DNA from 2 places in the Pseudomonas sp. Marseille-Q7302 genome. Region 2 is predicted to be linked to the other one. Evidence: riboswitches for the same ligand, from Rfam matches in the RefSeq annotation. Region 2 holds a riboswitch; the other holds the start of a gene.
What was found. A riboswitch is a leader RNA that binds a small molecule or an ion and turns the genes downstream of it on or off. The one in region 2 is predicted to bind cobalamin.
Positions count from the first base shown of each region.

Region 1: another riboswitch for cobalamin. It lies ahead of ACWPW1_RS12155 (CbtB domain-containing protein); the one in region 2 lies ahead of ACWPW1_RS20220 (ABC transporter substrate-binding protein).

Region 1 covers NZ_CBCOPK010000001.1:2,588,125-2,595,921, forward strand. Annotated here, with positions in the region: gene cobN (cobaltochelatase subunit CobN) at 1-542, opposite strand, end outside; gene cobW (cobalamin biosynthesis protein CobW) at 549-1,601, opposite strand; cobalamin riboswitch at 1,704-2,043, opposite strand; cobalamin riboswitch at 2,102-2,439, shown strand; gene ACWPW1_RS12155 (CbtB domain-containing protein) at 2,527-2,712, shown strand; gene ACWPW1_RS12160 (CbtA family protein) at 2,725-3,402, shown strand; gene ACWPW1_RS12165 (cobalamin biosynthesis protein) at 3,399-3,773, shown strand; gene ACWPW1_RS12170 (segregation and condensation protein A) at 3,764-4,492, opposite strand; gene ACWPW1_RS12175 (L-threonylcarbamoyladenylate synthase) at 4,603-5,232, opposite strand; gene ACWPW1_RS12180 (PHP domain-containing protein) at 5,229-6,101, opposite strand; gene ACWPW1_RS12185 (septation protein A) at 6,163-6,747, shown strand; gene ACWPW1_RS12190 (response regulator transcription factor) at 6,752-7,429, shown strand; gene ACWPW1_RS12195 (LTXXQ domain protein) at 7,544-7,797, shown strand, end outside.
Region 2 covers NZ_CBCOPK010000001.1:4,337,298-4,345,094, forward strand. Annotated here, with positions in the region: gene ACWPW1_RS20210 (ABC transporter ATP-binding protein) at 1-595, opposite strand, end outside; gene ACWPW1_RS20215 (FecCD family ABC transporter permease) at 592-1,626, opposite strand; gene ACWPW1_RS20220 (ABC transporter substrate-binding protein) at 1,623-2,639, opposite strand; cobalamin riboswitch at 2,671-2,818, opposite strand; gene cobJ (precorrin-3B C(17)-methyltransferase) at 2,825-4,495, opposite strand; gene ACWPW1_RS20230 (precorrin-2 C(20)-methyltransferase) at 4,483-5,223, opposite strand; gene ACWPW1_RS20235 (precorrin-8X methylmutase) at 5,223-5,849, opposite strand; gene cobG (precorrin-3B synthase) at 5,842-7,128, opposite strand.

The DNA of each region.
Region 1 (7,797 bases), 1.7 Mb from region 2:
GGCTGGTACACCGCCACGCGCGGTAATTCTCGTGGCGCCTCGTGAGTGTAGCTGGCACCCAGGCATTCGGCGGCCAGGCAATGGAGAAAATCCCGGGCATTCGTCAGACCGCCTTGGCGCAGATAGCGCCACAATCGATCGGCCAGCTCGGGCGCGACCGTACCCAGGGCCATCAGCTCCGGATCAGGGCGATCGCAACCCGGTACCGCGATCAGGGTCAGACCCCGTGCGGCCAGCTCGGCGAGACGTTCCATGCCATAGCGCCAATACCCCTGGCCGCCGTGCAGGGAGATGAACACCACCCGCGCCTGGCTCAGCACCTCCTCGACATAGAGATCCACCGAGGCGTGGTTTTGCAGCTGCATGGGGTTGGCCAGGCGCAGGCTGGGATAGCCGTCATCCAGAGTGCGGGTGGCCTCGGCCAGGAGCGCCAGATGCGAGTCGCCACTGCAGAGGACGACGATTTCACCCGGCGTCTGCGCCAGGTGGGCAATGCCATCGTCCGGGACGAAACCGCCCGGCTGGGTACGCAGCAGATGCATCTAGGTTCAGGCCACCGCAGCGCGCAGCTGAGCGGTGATCGCCGCCTGGTCCAGCTCCTGGCCGATCAGCACCAGTTGAGTGCGACGGGGTTCCGCCGCCTGCCAGGCCCGGTCGAAATGCTTGTCGAAACGGGTGCCGACTCCCTGTACCAGCAGGCGCAGCGGCTTGCCGGCAATGGCGGCGAAGCCCTTCACCCGCAGCACGCCATGGCGCTTGACCACCTCGGTCAGCGCTGCCAGCAGGGTTGCTTCGGCGACCTCGGGCAATTCGACACCAAAGGAGTCGAATTCGTCATGATCGTGGTCTTCATGCCCCTCGAGGTCGTGGTGGGTCGGACGGCTGTCGATATGGGCCTCGGACTCGGCCTGCAGCCCCAGCAGCACCGACAACGGCAGCACGCCGCGACTGGCTTCCACCACCTTGACCGCCGGCGGCAATTCCTCGGTCACCTCGGCGCGGACCCGGGCCAGCGCCTCGGCATCCAGGCCGTCGGCCTTGTTGAGGATCACCAGGTCGGCGCTGGCCAGCTGGTCTTCGAACAGCTCATGCAGCGGCGACTCGTGGTCCAGGTTGGGATCCTGGCGGCGCTGGACGTCCACCTGCTCGGGGTGGGCGGCGAAGGTGCCGGCAGCCACCGCCGGACTGTCGACCACGGTGATCACCGCGTCCACGGTGCAGGCGTTGCGGATCTCCGGCCACTGGAAGGCCTGCACCAGCGGCTTGGGCAAGGCCAGGCCGCTGGTCTCGATGAGGATGTGGTCGATGTCGCCACGACGCGCCACCAGCTCCTTCATGACCGGGAAGAATTCTTCCTGCACGGTGCAGCAGAGGCAGCCGTTGGCCAGTTCGAAGACTCGACCCTGGGCTTCTTCTTCGGTGCAGCCGATGCTGCACTGACGGAGGATCTCCCCGTCGATGCCCAGTTCGCCGAATTCATTGACGATCACCGCGATGCGGCGGCCTTCGGCATGGTCGAGCATGTGGCGCAACAGGGTGGTCTTGCCGGAGCCGAGGAAGCCGGTGACGATGGTGACGGGGGTCTTGGCCAGGGTTTTCATGGGCTGCCCTTAGGTGAAATGCGAGAAAAGGCGGGCAGGCATGCCGGACGCTCGCACGCTGGCGAGGCCCTGGTGGCAGCCCGGATCACCCCGCCCGGTTGCGTATGGAAAACTAGCGAGGCAGGTCTCCTGGCTCACGGCGCCCGACTCCGGCCTTCCCGCGTGAGCAGTGGCCTTAGAGCTTGTTCATGATTTCGCGAGCTAGAGTCAAACAAGGCGAAGATGCTTAAGGAAGCGGATCGGACTCGCGCTCGAGTTTACGAATGGTAAATGAGCATTCCGAAAGCATCTTCAACGCAGTTGATCGACGCGCAGCACATTATGAACAGGCTCTGTGGAGAGGCTGAAGATGCCGCTTACAGTTGCGGGGGCAGCCGCGGTGTCGCACCGCGTTCCCTTTCAAGCTCTTGCGGACAAGAGCACCTCGAAGCCCGACAGGCTACGAGTGCCCCGCCGGGGTGTCAATCGGACAGGCTTGACCGTCGGACGACCCGCGTGGTCTGCTCGACCCTGCTTCAGGTGTCGCGACTCCGCCATGGGTCGCGGTGAAACGGGAAGCCGGTCCAAGTCCGGCACTGCCCCCGCAACGGTAGACGAGCGCAGGATCACGATGCCACCCGGCCGGCAAGCTTGGGGAAGGCGATCCTGGTAGTCGTACGGGAATGCGATCTTGAGCGAGCCCGCGCACGGCAAGACGAAACCTTCGTAGCAAGCGTCATTTACAGGGTGTAGATGAGCCTTGCGGAGAAGGATTCGACAACGCCGGGCCGAGCGCTGCCAAGCCCGCCCCCGCAAGACCCTCGTGAGTCCGGAGACCGGCCTGTCGCTTTCAAGCAACCCGCGGTGGGCGGTCGTGCTGGACGGCGGCTGCCTACCGGCCCGCTGCCTAGGCGCGTCCCTGCCGCTTCGACTCCGAGGCCTCGTCATGACCGCTGCCCGCTCCACCACCGCCCTGCCCCAGACCAGTACCCGCACCCAACGCCTGACGGCCACCCTGCTCGCCTGCCTGTTTGGCCTGGGCCTGGTGTTCCTGGCCGGCTTTTCCCATGTCGAGGCCCTGCACAACGGCGCCCACGACACCCGCCACAGCGAAGGCTTCCCCTGCCACTAAGAGGAGATCGGCATGTTTCAGCGTATCGCCTTCAGTGCCGGCGTGGCCGGCCTGCTCGCCGCCCTTCTGCTGAGCGTCCTGCAGAGCCTCTGGCTGACCCCGCTCATCCTTCAGGCGGAAACCTATGAGGTACAGGTCGAGGCACCGGTCATGACGGAGCAGCATGAGCACGGCGCAGAAGCCTGGTCGCCGGAAGACGGCTGGCCACGCACCCTGGCCACCTTTGGCGGCAACCTGGTGGTGGCTGTGGGCTTCGGCCTGGTCCTGGCGGGCCTGTTCAATCTGCGCACGCCGCACCGAACCTACCAGGGCCTGCTGTGGGGACTGGCTGGCTATGCCACCTTCTGCCTCGCGCCCAGCCTCGGCCTGCCACCGGAACTGCCAGGGACCGCCGCAGCCGACCTGACCCTAAGGCAAACCTGGTGGATCGGCACCGCTGGGGCCACCGCGTCCGCCCTCGCCCTGCTGGTCTTCGCCCGCCATCCCGGCTACAAGATCATCGCTCTGGGTCTGCTGGTATTGCCGCATGTGCTAGGTGCGCCCCAGCCCATCGAGCATTCCAGCCTGGCACCGCACGAGCTGCAGCGGCACTTCCAGATCGCCGTGCTGGCGAGCAATCTGCCGTTCTGGCTGTTGCTGGGACTGGCCTGCAGCTGGCTGTTTCGCCGTCAGGGTGCTTCGCACCCATGAAACGGGTTCTGGGCCTGGGCTGTCGGCGGGGCTGCTCGCTGGACGAACTCGCCGAACTGGCGCAGTCGGTGTTGCAGGAAGCCGAGTGCGAAATCACCGCCCTGACGGCCCTGGCCACGGTGGAAAGTCGACTGGAAGAAGGGGCCTTATGCGCCCTCGCCGAGCGCTGGCACCTGCCACTGCTCGGTTTCACGGCGGCGCAGTTGGCCCAGCAGGTCGGCGTCCTTTCACCCAGCGTTGTCGCGCTGGAACACACCGGTAGCTCGAGCATTGCCGAGGCCGCGGCATTGAGGGCGGCTGGCGAAGGTGCCCGATTGCGCGTGAGCAAGCGCAAGAGCGCGGCCGCCACGGCGGCCCTGGCCTATTCCTGAGGCGCCACTTCGGCGTCGGCGCCACTGATCCGGGCGCGGACATGGATGGGGCTGAAGGCTTCGTTCTGGACCAGCTCCACCAGGGATTCCTTGACCAGTTCGAGGATGGCCATGAAGGTCACCACCACACCGAGACGGCCTTCTTCCTGGGTGAACAGGGCGACGAAGGGCACGAAGGCGCCGTCCTTGAGTCGCTCCAGCACCTGGCTCATCCGCTCGCGGGTAGACAGCACCTCACGGGTCACCTGGTGGCTCTCGAAGAGATCCGCCCGGCGCAGCACCTCGCCCATGGCCAGCAGCAGCTCGCCCAGTTCGACCTCGGGCAACAGTTTGCGCGCACGCGCCTCGGGCGCCGGCAAAGTGGGTACCACGAAGTTACGCCCCTCGCGCGGCAGGTCATCGAGATCCTCGGCGGCCTTCTTGAAGCGTTCGTACTCCTGCAGCCGGCGAATCAGTTCGGCGCGCGGATCCTCTTCCTCGGCTTCCAGGCCTTCGGCACGGGGCAACAGCATGCGCGACTTGATCTCCGCCAGCATGGCTGCCATCAGCAGGTACTCGGCGGCCAGTTCCAGCTGCACCGCCTTCATCAACTCGACATAGCTCATGTACTGCCGGGTAATCTCGGCGACGGGGATGTCGAGGATGTCGATGTTCTGCTTGCGGATCAGATAGAGCAGCAGGTCCAGCGGACCTTCGAAGGCTTCGAGAAAGACCTCCAGCGCATCCGGCGGGATATAGAGGTCCTGGGGCAGCTCGGTGAAGGCCTCGCCATACACCAGCGCCAGGCGCAGCTGCTCGGGTTCGAGCAGCTGGGGATCCAGGGCCTCGCTCATGCTTCGATCATGAAGGGCGTGGGATCACCGGCACCGACACGGATCACCTCGGGCTCGTCGTCGGCCAGGCTGATAACGGTGGACGGCTGCAAGCCACCGGGTCCGCCTTCGATCACCAGGTCGACGAAGTGGTCGAGGCGCTCGCGGATTTCCCAGGCATCGCCGAGGGCGTCCTCATCCCCGGGAAGAATCAGGCTCACGCTCATCAGCGGCTCGCCCAGCGCTTCCAGCAGCGCCAGGGTGATGGGATGCTGGGGCACCCGAACACCAATGGTGCGCCGCTTGGGATGCAGCAGCATCCGCGGCACCTCGCGGGTAGCGTTGAGGATGAAGGTATAGGGCCCGGGCGTATAGGCCTTGAGCAGGCGGAAAGCGCTGGTATCCACCTTGGCATAGATGCCGAGCTCCGAGAGATCGCAGCACACCAGGGTGAAGTTGTGCTTGTCGTCGAGCTGGCGGATGCGGCGAATCCGCTCCACGGCACTCTTCTCGCCGATTCGGCAGCCCAGCGCATAGGACGAATCGGTGGGATAGGCGATGACACCACCGGACTGGATGATTTCCACGGCCTGACGAATCAGCCGCGGCTGGGGATTCTGCGGATGAATCTCGATGAACTGGCTCATTGGGGTTCCCGATTCTGAGGGTACAGCGGTTGACTGAAGCGCGCCCAGAGGGGCGGCAGATCTTCGGGCAACGGACGGTACATGCCCAGGTCCGACCAATCGGCTGGCGCATGGAAATCGCTGCCCGCACTCACCATCAGACCAAATTCCCGCGCCAGAATTGCCAGGGTGCCGACCTGCTCGGCCGGCTGTATGCCGTTGACCACCTCGATGGCATGGCCGCCACCGGTGACGAATTCGCCGATCAGCTTGCGCAGCTTGGTGCGCGTGAAGCCATACGCCAGGGGGTGCGCCAGGCTGATCCAGGCCTTGGCGCCCTTCAGGGTGGCCAGGGTATCGGCCAGGGTCGGCCAGTGCTGCTTGACGTCGCCGAGCTTGCCGCCGCCCAGCCACTTGCGAAAGGCGTCGCCTCGGTCTTGGACAAGACCGGCCTGTACCAGGTATTCGGCGAAGTGGGGTCGTGCCGGCGCGTTGCGACTATCACCCAGCGCCAACTGCACCGCCCGGGCGCCTTCCAGAGTGCCGGGCATGCCCTTGGCCGCCAGCCGCCGGTCGATTTCCCGGGCACGCTCCCAGCGTCCTTCGTGCAAGGCTTCCAGGGCGGCGTTCAGCGCCGGCGCTTCGGGATCGAAGTTGTAGCCCAGCACATGCAAGGTCGCCCCGCCCCAGGTACAGGACATCTCGATCCCGGAGAGCAGGCGAAGACCCAGGCCATCCGCCGCTTCCAGCGCTTCGGCGTAACCGTCCAGGGTGTCATGATCGGTGATGGCCAGCAGCTGTACCCCGCGCTCATGAGCCCTTCTGACGACCTCGGCGGGCGCGAAGGCGCCGTCCGACGCAGTGGTATGACAGTGCAGGTCGATACGCATGGGCTTTCTCCTTCGGCTTCATCGGGTATTATGCCGCGATGCACTGCTATCGGCTGCGTTAATGAAACAATTCATCGACTTCATTCCCCTCCTGCTGTTCTTCCTGGTCTACAAGCTCGATCCGCGTCCGGTTGAATTCGCCGGGCACGCCTTCACCCTGGGCGGCATCTTCAGTGCCACCGCGGTGTTGATCATTGCCTCTCTGGTGGTCTACGGCGTGATCTACGCGACCCAGCGCCGGCTGGAGAAGAGCCAGTGGCTGACCCTGATCGCCTGCCTGGTATTTGGCGGCATGACCCTGGCGTTCCACAGCGAGACCTTTCTCAAGTGGAAGGCGCCGGTGGTGAACTGGCTGTTCGCCCTCGCCTTCCTCGGCAGTCAGTTCATTGGCGACAAACCGCTGATCCAGCGCATGCTGGGCCACGCGGTGCGCTTGCCCGCGCCGATCTGGACGCGCCTGAACATCGCCTGGATCATCTTTTTCATCGTCTGCGGCTGCGCGAATCTCTATGTGGCCTTCACCTACGAAAGCTTCTGGGTCGACTTCAAGGTCTTCGGCAGCCTGGCGATGACCCTGGTATTCATGCTCGGTCAGGGCCTCTATCTGGCGCGCCATCTGCAACCGATGGATGAACCGCGAGATTGATCCCATGAGTCAGATTCTGCTGATCGACGACGATCAGGAGCTGTGCGAGCTGCTCGGCGCCTGGCTGAAACAGGAAGGCTTCGAGGTCACCGCCTGCCACGCCGGCAGCGACGCGCGCATCCAGTTGCGCGACGCGACGCCGGACGTCGTGGTGCTGGACGTGATGCTGCCCGACGGCAGCGGCCTGGAATTGCTCAAGCAGCTGCGCAGCGATCATCCGCAACTGCCGGTACTGATGCTGTCGGGGCGTGGCGAACCACTGGACCGGATCCTCGGCCTGGAGCTGGGCGCCGACGACTACCTGGCCAAACCCTGCGATCCGCGCGAACTCACCGCACGCCTGAGGGCCATCCTCAGGCGCAGCCATCCGGCCCAGCCGGCAGCACGCCTACAACTGGGCGACCTGTCGCTGAGCCTGGCACGGGGCGTGGCCAACATCGGCGAAACCGAGATCACCCTCACCCTCACCGAGAGTCGCATCCTCGAAGCCCTGCTACGCCAGCCCGGAGAACCCCTGGAGAAGCAGGCCCTGGCCCAGGTGGCACTCGGTCGCAAGCTGACACTCTATGATCGCAGCCTGGACATGCACGTCAGCAATCTGCGGCGCAAGCTCGGTAGCCACGCCGATGGCCGTCCACGCATCCTGGCGCTGCGCGGTCGCGGCTACTACTACAGCGTCTAGCACCGCCACGTCGCCTTTACCCCCTCTTTACGCCCGCTGACCGCCACTGACTCCCCCCGCTCCTAGACTGGGCCCATCCGGTATTGCACCGGTCATCCCAAGGAGATTTCCCCGATGCGCAAGCTCATGCCCGCCGTGCTGTTCGCCGCCCTGCTGCCGACCCTGACCCTGGCCGCCACCCAGGACGGCCCTGAGATCACCCCGCCGCCCCACGGGAAGCTGATGGATGGCGGCCCCCGTGGCGGCGGCCCCCTGCGCGGCCTCAAGCTCACCGCCGAGCAACGCGAGCAGGTCGGCAAGCTGATGGGCGAAGAGCGTCAGCAGCAGCGCGAGATCGTCAAAAGCTATCTCGACAAGCTGCCCGAGGA
Region 2 (7,797 bases):
CGGCGAGGTTCAGGTCGTGGATGGCCAGCACGCAGGTGGCCGGCAGCCGGCGCACCAGGTCGAGGATCTCCAGCTGGTGCTGGATATCGAGGTGGTTGGTGGGTTCGTCCAGCAGGAGTTCGCTGGGTTGCTGGGCCAGGGCGCGAGCGATCTGGGCGCGCTGGCGTTCGCCACCGGAGAGGCTGTGCCAGCGGCGGGCAGCCTTGTCGACCAGGCCTACCTGGGCCAGGGCCCGCTGGCAGACCTCGGCATCGCGGGCGCTCCAGGCATCGAGCAGGCCCCGATGGGGCGTACGGCCCAGGCGCACCACCTCGGCTACCGAGAGATCAGCTTCGGTACCGGCCTGCTGCTCCACCAGGGCTACCCGGCGCGCCAGGTCGCGCCGGCGCAGGTCCTGCAGGGGCGTCTCGTCGAGGCTGACCCTGCCCTCCTCCGGCCGGCGCAGCCCGGCCAGCAGCCGCAGCAGGCTGGACTTGCCCGAGCCGTTGGGGCCGAGCAGCCCGAGCACCCCACCGGGCGGTACCGCCAGCGTGACCCCGCGGAGGATCGGCTGGCCGCCGGCGCTCCAGGCGACGTCGCGCGCGGCGAGACTCATCGGACCTCCCGTGCGCGATAGAGGATGAAGGCGAAGGCCGGCGCGCCGACCAGGGCGGTGACCACGCCGATGGGCAGGGTCTGCTTGGCCACCAGGGTACGGGCGACGATGTCGGCCAGCACCATGAACAGGGCGCCGATCAGGGCGCAGGTCGGCAGCAGGCGCCCATGCCCCGGACCGACCAGAAAGCGCGCCACATGGGGGATCACCAGGCCGACGAAGCCCACCGCGCCCACCAGGCTAACCAGGCAGGCGGTGATCAGGCCGGTGACCGCCAGCAACAGGAGACGCAGCGGTCCCACTGCCACGCCAAGGCTGGCGGCGGCGTCTTCGCCAAAGGCGAAGGCATCCAACGCCCGGGCACAGGCCAGGCACACCAGCAGCCCGGCGAGCACCACCCCGGCGGCCAGCCAGACGTCTGGCCAGCGCACCCCGGCCAGGCTGCCGAGCAGCCAGAACATGACGCTGCGCGCCTGCTCGGCATTGGCTGCGGTGGCAACGATATAGGCGGTCAGGGCATTGAACAGCTGGGAAGCGGCCACTCCGGCGAGGATGATGCGGGTGCTGCCACCGCCGCCCAGAAACGGCAACACCACGGCGAAGGCCAGCACCGCGCCGAGAAAGGCGCCGAGCGAGACCCCGAGCACCCCGCCGCCGACGCCCAGCAGCATTACCAGCACCGCGCCGGTGGAGGCCCCCGCCGAAAGCCCCAGCACATAGGGTTCGGCCAGGGCGTTGCGCAACAGCGCCTGGAGAATGGCGCCGGAGACCGCCAGGCCCGCGCCACAGCAGGCCGCCACCAGGGCACGACTGAGGCGGTACTCCCAGACGATGCCCTGGACAATGCGCTCCACCGGATAGGGCCCCAGGCCGAGGCCGTTGGCGATGGCCTGCAGGCTGGTCAGGGGCGCGATCGGCATCTCGCCGAAGGACGCCGCCAGCACCACGCTCGCCGCCAGCGCCAGCACGGCGGCCAGGCCCAGCAGCCAGCGCCAGGGCCGGGCCCCTTCGGCTGCCAGGGGCAGGCTCATGGTTGCGGCTTGGCTAGGTCGGCGGCCAGGGTCTCGACGCTGTCCACCACCCGCAACGAGGGATTGAGGGTCGGGGCGTCCACCACCAGCAGGTGGTTCTCGCGCACGGCGCGCAATTCGCGGGTCAGGGGGTCGCTGCGCAGGAAGGCCAGCTTCTTGTCGACGTCATCGGCAGGATAGAGACGGCGGTCCATGCGCGCCACGACGATATAGTCAGGGTCCAGACTGGCGATGCGCTCCCAGCTCACCGCCGGCCATTCCTCGGCGCTGTCGACCACGTTGCGCAGGCCCAAGGCGCGGGCGATCCAAGCGGGTGCGCCCAGGTTGCCAGCGACCCAGGGATCGCCTTCCAGGCGTGGACTGGAAAACCAGAACAGCACCGAACGCCCCTGGACCCCGGCCGCCTTGGCCTGCTCGCCAGCGGCGGCGATGCGGTGATCCAGCTCGGCAACCAACTGCTTGCCAACCGGCTGCACATCGAGAATGGCCGCCAGTTCCTGGGCCTCGCGGGTCACCAGGTTCATGTCGAAGGGCGCGCTGCGGCTGCCGTCGCTGTTGGAATCAGCGGTCACCGCCTTGCCCTCGCAATCGCTGGGCGCCACATAAGCGGCGATACCCAGCTTGGCGAAGCGGGGGAAGTCCGCCACCTCGCCGCCGGGTCCGACGTGATAGGTGTACTGCGCCGCCACCAGGTCCGGCCGGGTACCGACCACGGCTTCGAAGCTGGGAGCGTTGTCGGCCAGGCGCGGAATGCCCTTGCCCTCCTCCTGCAGGTCTTTCGGCAGGCCGCCGAACCAGACCCCGGTACCCACCAGGCGCGAGCCCACGCCCAGGCGCAAGAGCAACTCGGTACTGGCCTGGCCCAGACTGACCAGGCGCTGGGGCGCGCGCTCGAAGACCAGGTCACGGCCGCAGTTGTGGATGGTCAGCGGATAGGTCGTGGCGGCCTGGGCGCTAAGGGCGGAAACGGATAGCAGGCCGGCGGCGAGCAGCGGTGAAAGACGGCGAAGCATGGACTCTCCTTGGGATGACGCGTCCCTTGTGGATGATGGATGTCCCCTGGCGAGGTCTGGCTCGCTTCTTACGAAGCTCACAGTGGCGCGACCGCGCCGGACTCTCACCGGCTTCCCGCCAGGGAATAGGAAGGGTCGCCGAGGGTGGGCCAGCGACGACCAGGATTCAAGCATTAAATGTTACTTTATAACAATTCCGGATCATACCAGCGCGGCGTATAGACCCATTCGCCGCCATCGGCCCGCGGAAAGCGCCGGGTATGGCTGGAGCCGAGGATCACCAGGGTGCGTGAATCCACCATGTCGCTGCGCAGGGCGCCGAGGCTGGTGTATTCGAGCCCCCCGCCGGGACGGCCGACATCGCGGCCGAGGATCACCGGGGTGGTCGCCGAACGGCAGCTGCGCAGCACGTCCAGCGCGCGCTCCAGCTGGTGCGGGCGAGCCTTGGAGATGGGGTTGTAGAAGGCCATGGCCAGGTCCGCTGCCGCGGCCTGGCGCAGGCGCTGCTCGATCACCGCCCAGGGCTTGAGGTTGTCGGACAGGGAGATCAGGCAGAAGTCGTGGCCCAGGGGCGCCCCGGCCAGGGCAGCGCTGGCCATGGCCGCGGTGATGCCCGGCAGGATCTCCAGCTCCACCGCCGCCCAGCGCGGATCATCGGCGCCTTCCAGCACCTCCAGCACCGCGGCGGCCATGGCGAAGACACCCGGATCGCCGGACGACACCATGACTACCTGGCGCCCGCTGGCAGCCAGCTCGAAGGCATGGCGGGCACGCTGCAATTCTTCACGGTTGTCGCTGGCGTGGGCCAGCTGGTCCGGACGCAAGGGACCGGCCATTTGCACGTAGGTGGCGTAGCCGAGTACGTCCTGGGCCTGGTCCAGAGCGCGGCGCACCACCGGTGCCATGAGCTCGGCCGCGCCCGGGCCGAGGCCCACCACGCTGAGGCGGCCACGGCGCTGGCCGAGGTTCTCGGCGTCCAGGGGCCGGTCATGCAGGTGCAGGGCGATGCCCCGCTCCTGGGCCCGTTCCACCGTCGTCAGGGCGAAGTCCGGCGTGTTGGCGTCGACGAATCTCAACGGCACATCCAGCGCCTGGCTGAGCTCGACCAGGCCGGGCGCGGCCATGTCTTCCGCCCGCGCCAGCAGCACCGCCACGGCACCTGGCGCATAGCCGGTGCTGGCAAGCAGTTCGGTGACGGCGGCGGCGCTGGCATCGGCGCGTACCGCCACCAGCACGGCGCGGGGATGGATGAGCAGGGTGTGGTCATCGGCACTGGCCAGCGGCGAGACCAGGATGCGCTGGTGCGCAGCGGGGTCGCGGGCCAGGGGCACCTCATCCAGCCAGGGCGCCTCGCCTTCGATGCGTACCGGGGCGCCGGCCAGCAGATCGGCCACCCGGTGCTTGGCCACGTCGACGTCGGCCAGGGCATAGCCGGCCGGTGGATCGAGCAGGCAGGTGCCGAATCTCAGCTCACCACTGGTGGTGATGGCCGGGACCACGTCCAGCAAGGTACCCAGCTGGCGAGCCAGGCGATTGGCGCCGGCCAGGCCGCCCAACAGCGGCACCACGGCGCTGCCGTCCTCGGCCACCGCCAGTACCGGCGGCTCGGCGGTCTTGTCGTCCAGTAGGGGCGCCAGGGTGCGGATGACGATGCCGGCGGCGCAGAGCACCAGCAGCGGCCGCTGCTGGCGATAGAGGTCGCGCAGATGGTCGCCGAAAGCGGTGTAGGTCACGTCGCCCTTGACCCGCCCGGCCAGGCCGTGCACCAGGCTGCCCGGCAGGCCAGCCTGCAGGCGGCGGGCAGTGGCCAGGGCGCCGGGGCCGAGGATGACGATGGCCGGGCTCAACCCTTCCATTTCACCCCCGGTACCACCACCAGCGAGAAATACGGCGAGGCCATGGGGTCGACCTCGTCCAGCGCGACGATGCGCTGGTTGTCCATGGTGGCGCGTTCGATGTAGCGGGCGCGCTCGTCCAGGCCCAGGTCGCGCAACACCTGGCGCACCTTCTCGAAGTTGCGCCCGAGCTTCATCACCACGGCGGCGTCGGCGCTCGCGAGACGTGCCTTGAGCTCCTCGGCGGAGAGCACCCCGGAGAGCACCGTGAGGGTCTGGTTGCGATAGACCAGCGGCAGGCCGAGCATGGCGACACCGCCGAGCATGGAGCAGACCCCCGGCACCACCTGGGCCTCGTAGCGCTCGGCCAGGCGGTCGTGCAGGTACATGTAGGAGCCGTAGAAGAAGGGATCGCCTTCACAGATCACCGCCACGTCACGGCCGGCGTCCAGATGGTCGGCCACCTGGGCGGCGGCGGTGTCGTAGAAGTCGGCAATCACCGTCTCGTAGGACAGCGGCGGCGCCAGCTTCTCGGTGGTCACCGGATAGACCAGCGGCAGGCGTTGCTGGCCGTCCAGCAGATAGCCCTCGATGACGCCATAGGCATTGCCGCCCTGGCCCGCGTTGGCCTTGGCCTTGGCGACGAAATAGGCCACCACCGGCGCGCCCTGCAGGAGGCGCAGGGCCTTCAGGGTGATGAGTTCCGGATCGCCGGGGCCGACGCCCAGGCCGAGCAGGCGGCCGGCCATCACTCCACCTCCGTGGCCAGGGCATTGACCGCTGCCGCGGCCATGGCACTCCCGCCACGTCGGCCGCGCACGATGACGTAGGGCACGCCGCGACTGTCGGCGGCCAGGGCGTCCTTGGACTCCATGGCGCCGACGAAGCCCACCGGCATGCCGAGGATCAGCGCCGGCCTGGGCGCCCCGGCGTCGAGCATCTCCAGCAGATAGAACAGCGCCGTGGGGGCGTTGCCGATCACCACCACGCTGCCGGCCAGGTGCGGCCGCCAGCGCTCCAGGGCCACCGCCGAGCGGGTGTTGCCCTGGGCCACGGCCAGTTCGCGGATGCCCTCGTCGTGCAGGGTGCAGATCACCTGATTGGCGGCCGGCAGCCGGGTGCGGGTGACGCCCTCGGCGACCATGCGCGCATCGCAGAGGATGGGCGCGCCGGCCGCCAGGGCCGCGCGACCGGCCGCGCCGGCGCCCGGGGAAAAGGCCAGGTCCTGGACCACGTCGACCATGCCGCAGGCGTGGATCACCCGCACGGCGAGCTTTTCCAGGTCGGCGGGGATGGCCGAGAGATCGGCCTCGGCGCGGATGGTGGCGAAGGATTGGCGATAGATCGCCTGGCCGTCGCGTTCGTATTCAAGCATCACTAGGACTCCGGGCCAGCCAGGCGGCGGCCTCGTCGAGGGACAGATGGGTGGCGCGCCGTCGGCCCGGGCCGGGCTGGGTAGCGTCGCGCACGAAGAGGTCATAGCGGCCGGAGGCCACGGCCAGCAGGGTATGGGGGGCCTGTCCGGCCAGGGCGCAACTGCGCGGGCAGCCGGAGAGGTGTACCTCCACGCCTGCCGGCAGCCGCTCGGCCAGGCGCAGGGCGTCGCCCTTGGTATCGGCCTGGCCCTTGGCACAGCCTTGGCTGCCGGTACAGGCGATCAGCCGGGCCAGGGGCGCGGCGGGGTCGGTGGTCAGGTCCAGGGTGCCCAAGGCCGCGAGCAGGTCCGGCGCCGTGCCGACCGGCACATCGGGTAGCAGCAGGCCCTGCCAGGGCGTCAGGTGCAGTTCGCCATTGCCGTGGTGCTCGGCGAGTTCGGCGACCGCTGCCAGGGTCATGGCCGGCAGCCGCCCCAACGCGGGCTGGGCACCGACCCAGCAGAGGCCCGCCTGGCGCTGCGGATGACTGCCCAGGCGCCGCGCCGTTGCCGCTGGCGAACGAGGGGTAGCCGGAGCCGGCAGCAGGTCCAGTCCAGCCAGTAGCTCCGCAACCGGATGCTGCGCCAGCAGCTGGCGCATGCGGCTCTGCTCAGGGCCGGCGAGGTCGAGAAAACGGTGCAGCAGGGCTGCCACCGCCGCCCTCTCGCGCCCCGTGGGGATCAGGCCCAGCGGCGCATCCAGCGGGGTACCGGCCAGACCGAGGAGATAGCCTTCGGCGTGGGCCGACAGCCAGACGTCATGGGCATGGTCGAGCCGTGCCAGGGCCTCGCCGCCGTCCAGTTGCAGGGCGAACTTGGGCGACAGGCCATGCAGGCGGCGATCGCCTTCCAGCAGCGCGAGCAGTTCGGCGGCCAGGGGACGGACGTCCCGCCGTTGCTGCGGATCGCGGCCCGCGGCGGGGCTGAGCAGCACGTTGCGCACGTCGTCGGCGGCTGGATCGCTTGGGCCCAGACCGGCGGCCTGCAGCGCGGCCACCAGGGCGTTGGCGCCGTCCGGGCGCACGCCACGCAATTGCAGGTTGGCTCTGTTGGTCAGTTCCAGCACACCGCTCGCCCAGCGCTGGCTGGCCGCGGCGATGGCCCGCGCCTGGATCGCCGTGAGGCGTCCGCCCGGCAACTTCACCCGGCACAGGCCGCCATCGCGGGCGGGCACGATGCGCAGCAATCCCGGACAGGCCGAAGGCCGCGGGACGAGGGCGGAAGGAGACGGAGGATTCACGGCGGAAGGTCGGGCTGGACGGGGAAAGAGGCTATTATGCCCGCTTTGGTGCGACACGTATGCTCGTGTTGTGCTTGGTCGACCAGCTTAGTCTTGGCGCCGAAACCCTTGTTCTACAGGGGTTTGAAGCCTAAATAAAGCACGAGAGCCGGCTCTGCCGCGCCTGATTCGACCCACTTGTGGGGACAATGCGATCCCTGCTTGCCAGGGTAAGTACGTCTCAAATTTGGCCATTTTTTGGCTATAAATTGATCAATCAGACGTAACAGAGAGCAGTTTCCACCAAGGAAATTGTATCTAAACGTAACAAGACTCCCTGCGGGTGATTTGACCCCGCAAGGGGTCAATCCATCTTTGGGATGCCTTGGTATCATTTGGCCCATGCCAACGTCGTGAGACGTTAGGGTATCTCGTCCAAGCACGGAGCAACCGCTCCGCTGTGCATTGCTCAACTTCGCTGACATAGGAAGTACCGAGCCTGGCATGTACCTGCCAGTTCACTACATCGGCATGCGTCGGGGGCCAACCCTGGGGTGTGAAGCCCGATCGACAATGTCCTATCCCGTAAGGGACACGCTTGACTGGCAACAGCTTCGTGAAGCTTCCGAACTGCACGGAAGCTTAGGGCTAGTGACCCAACCCGTATGGTTAACGCATGTGAACCGTTGC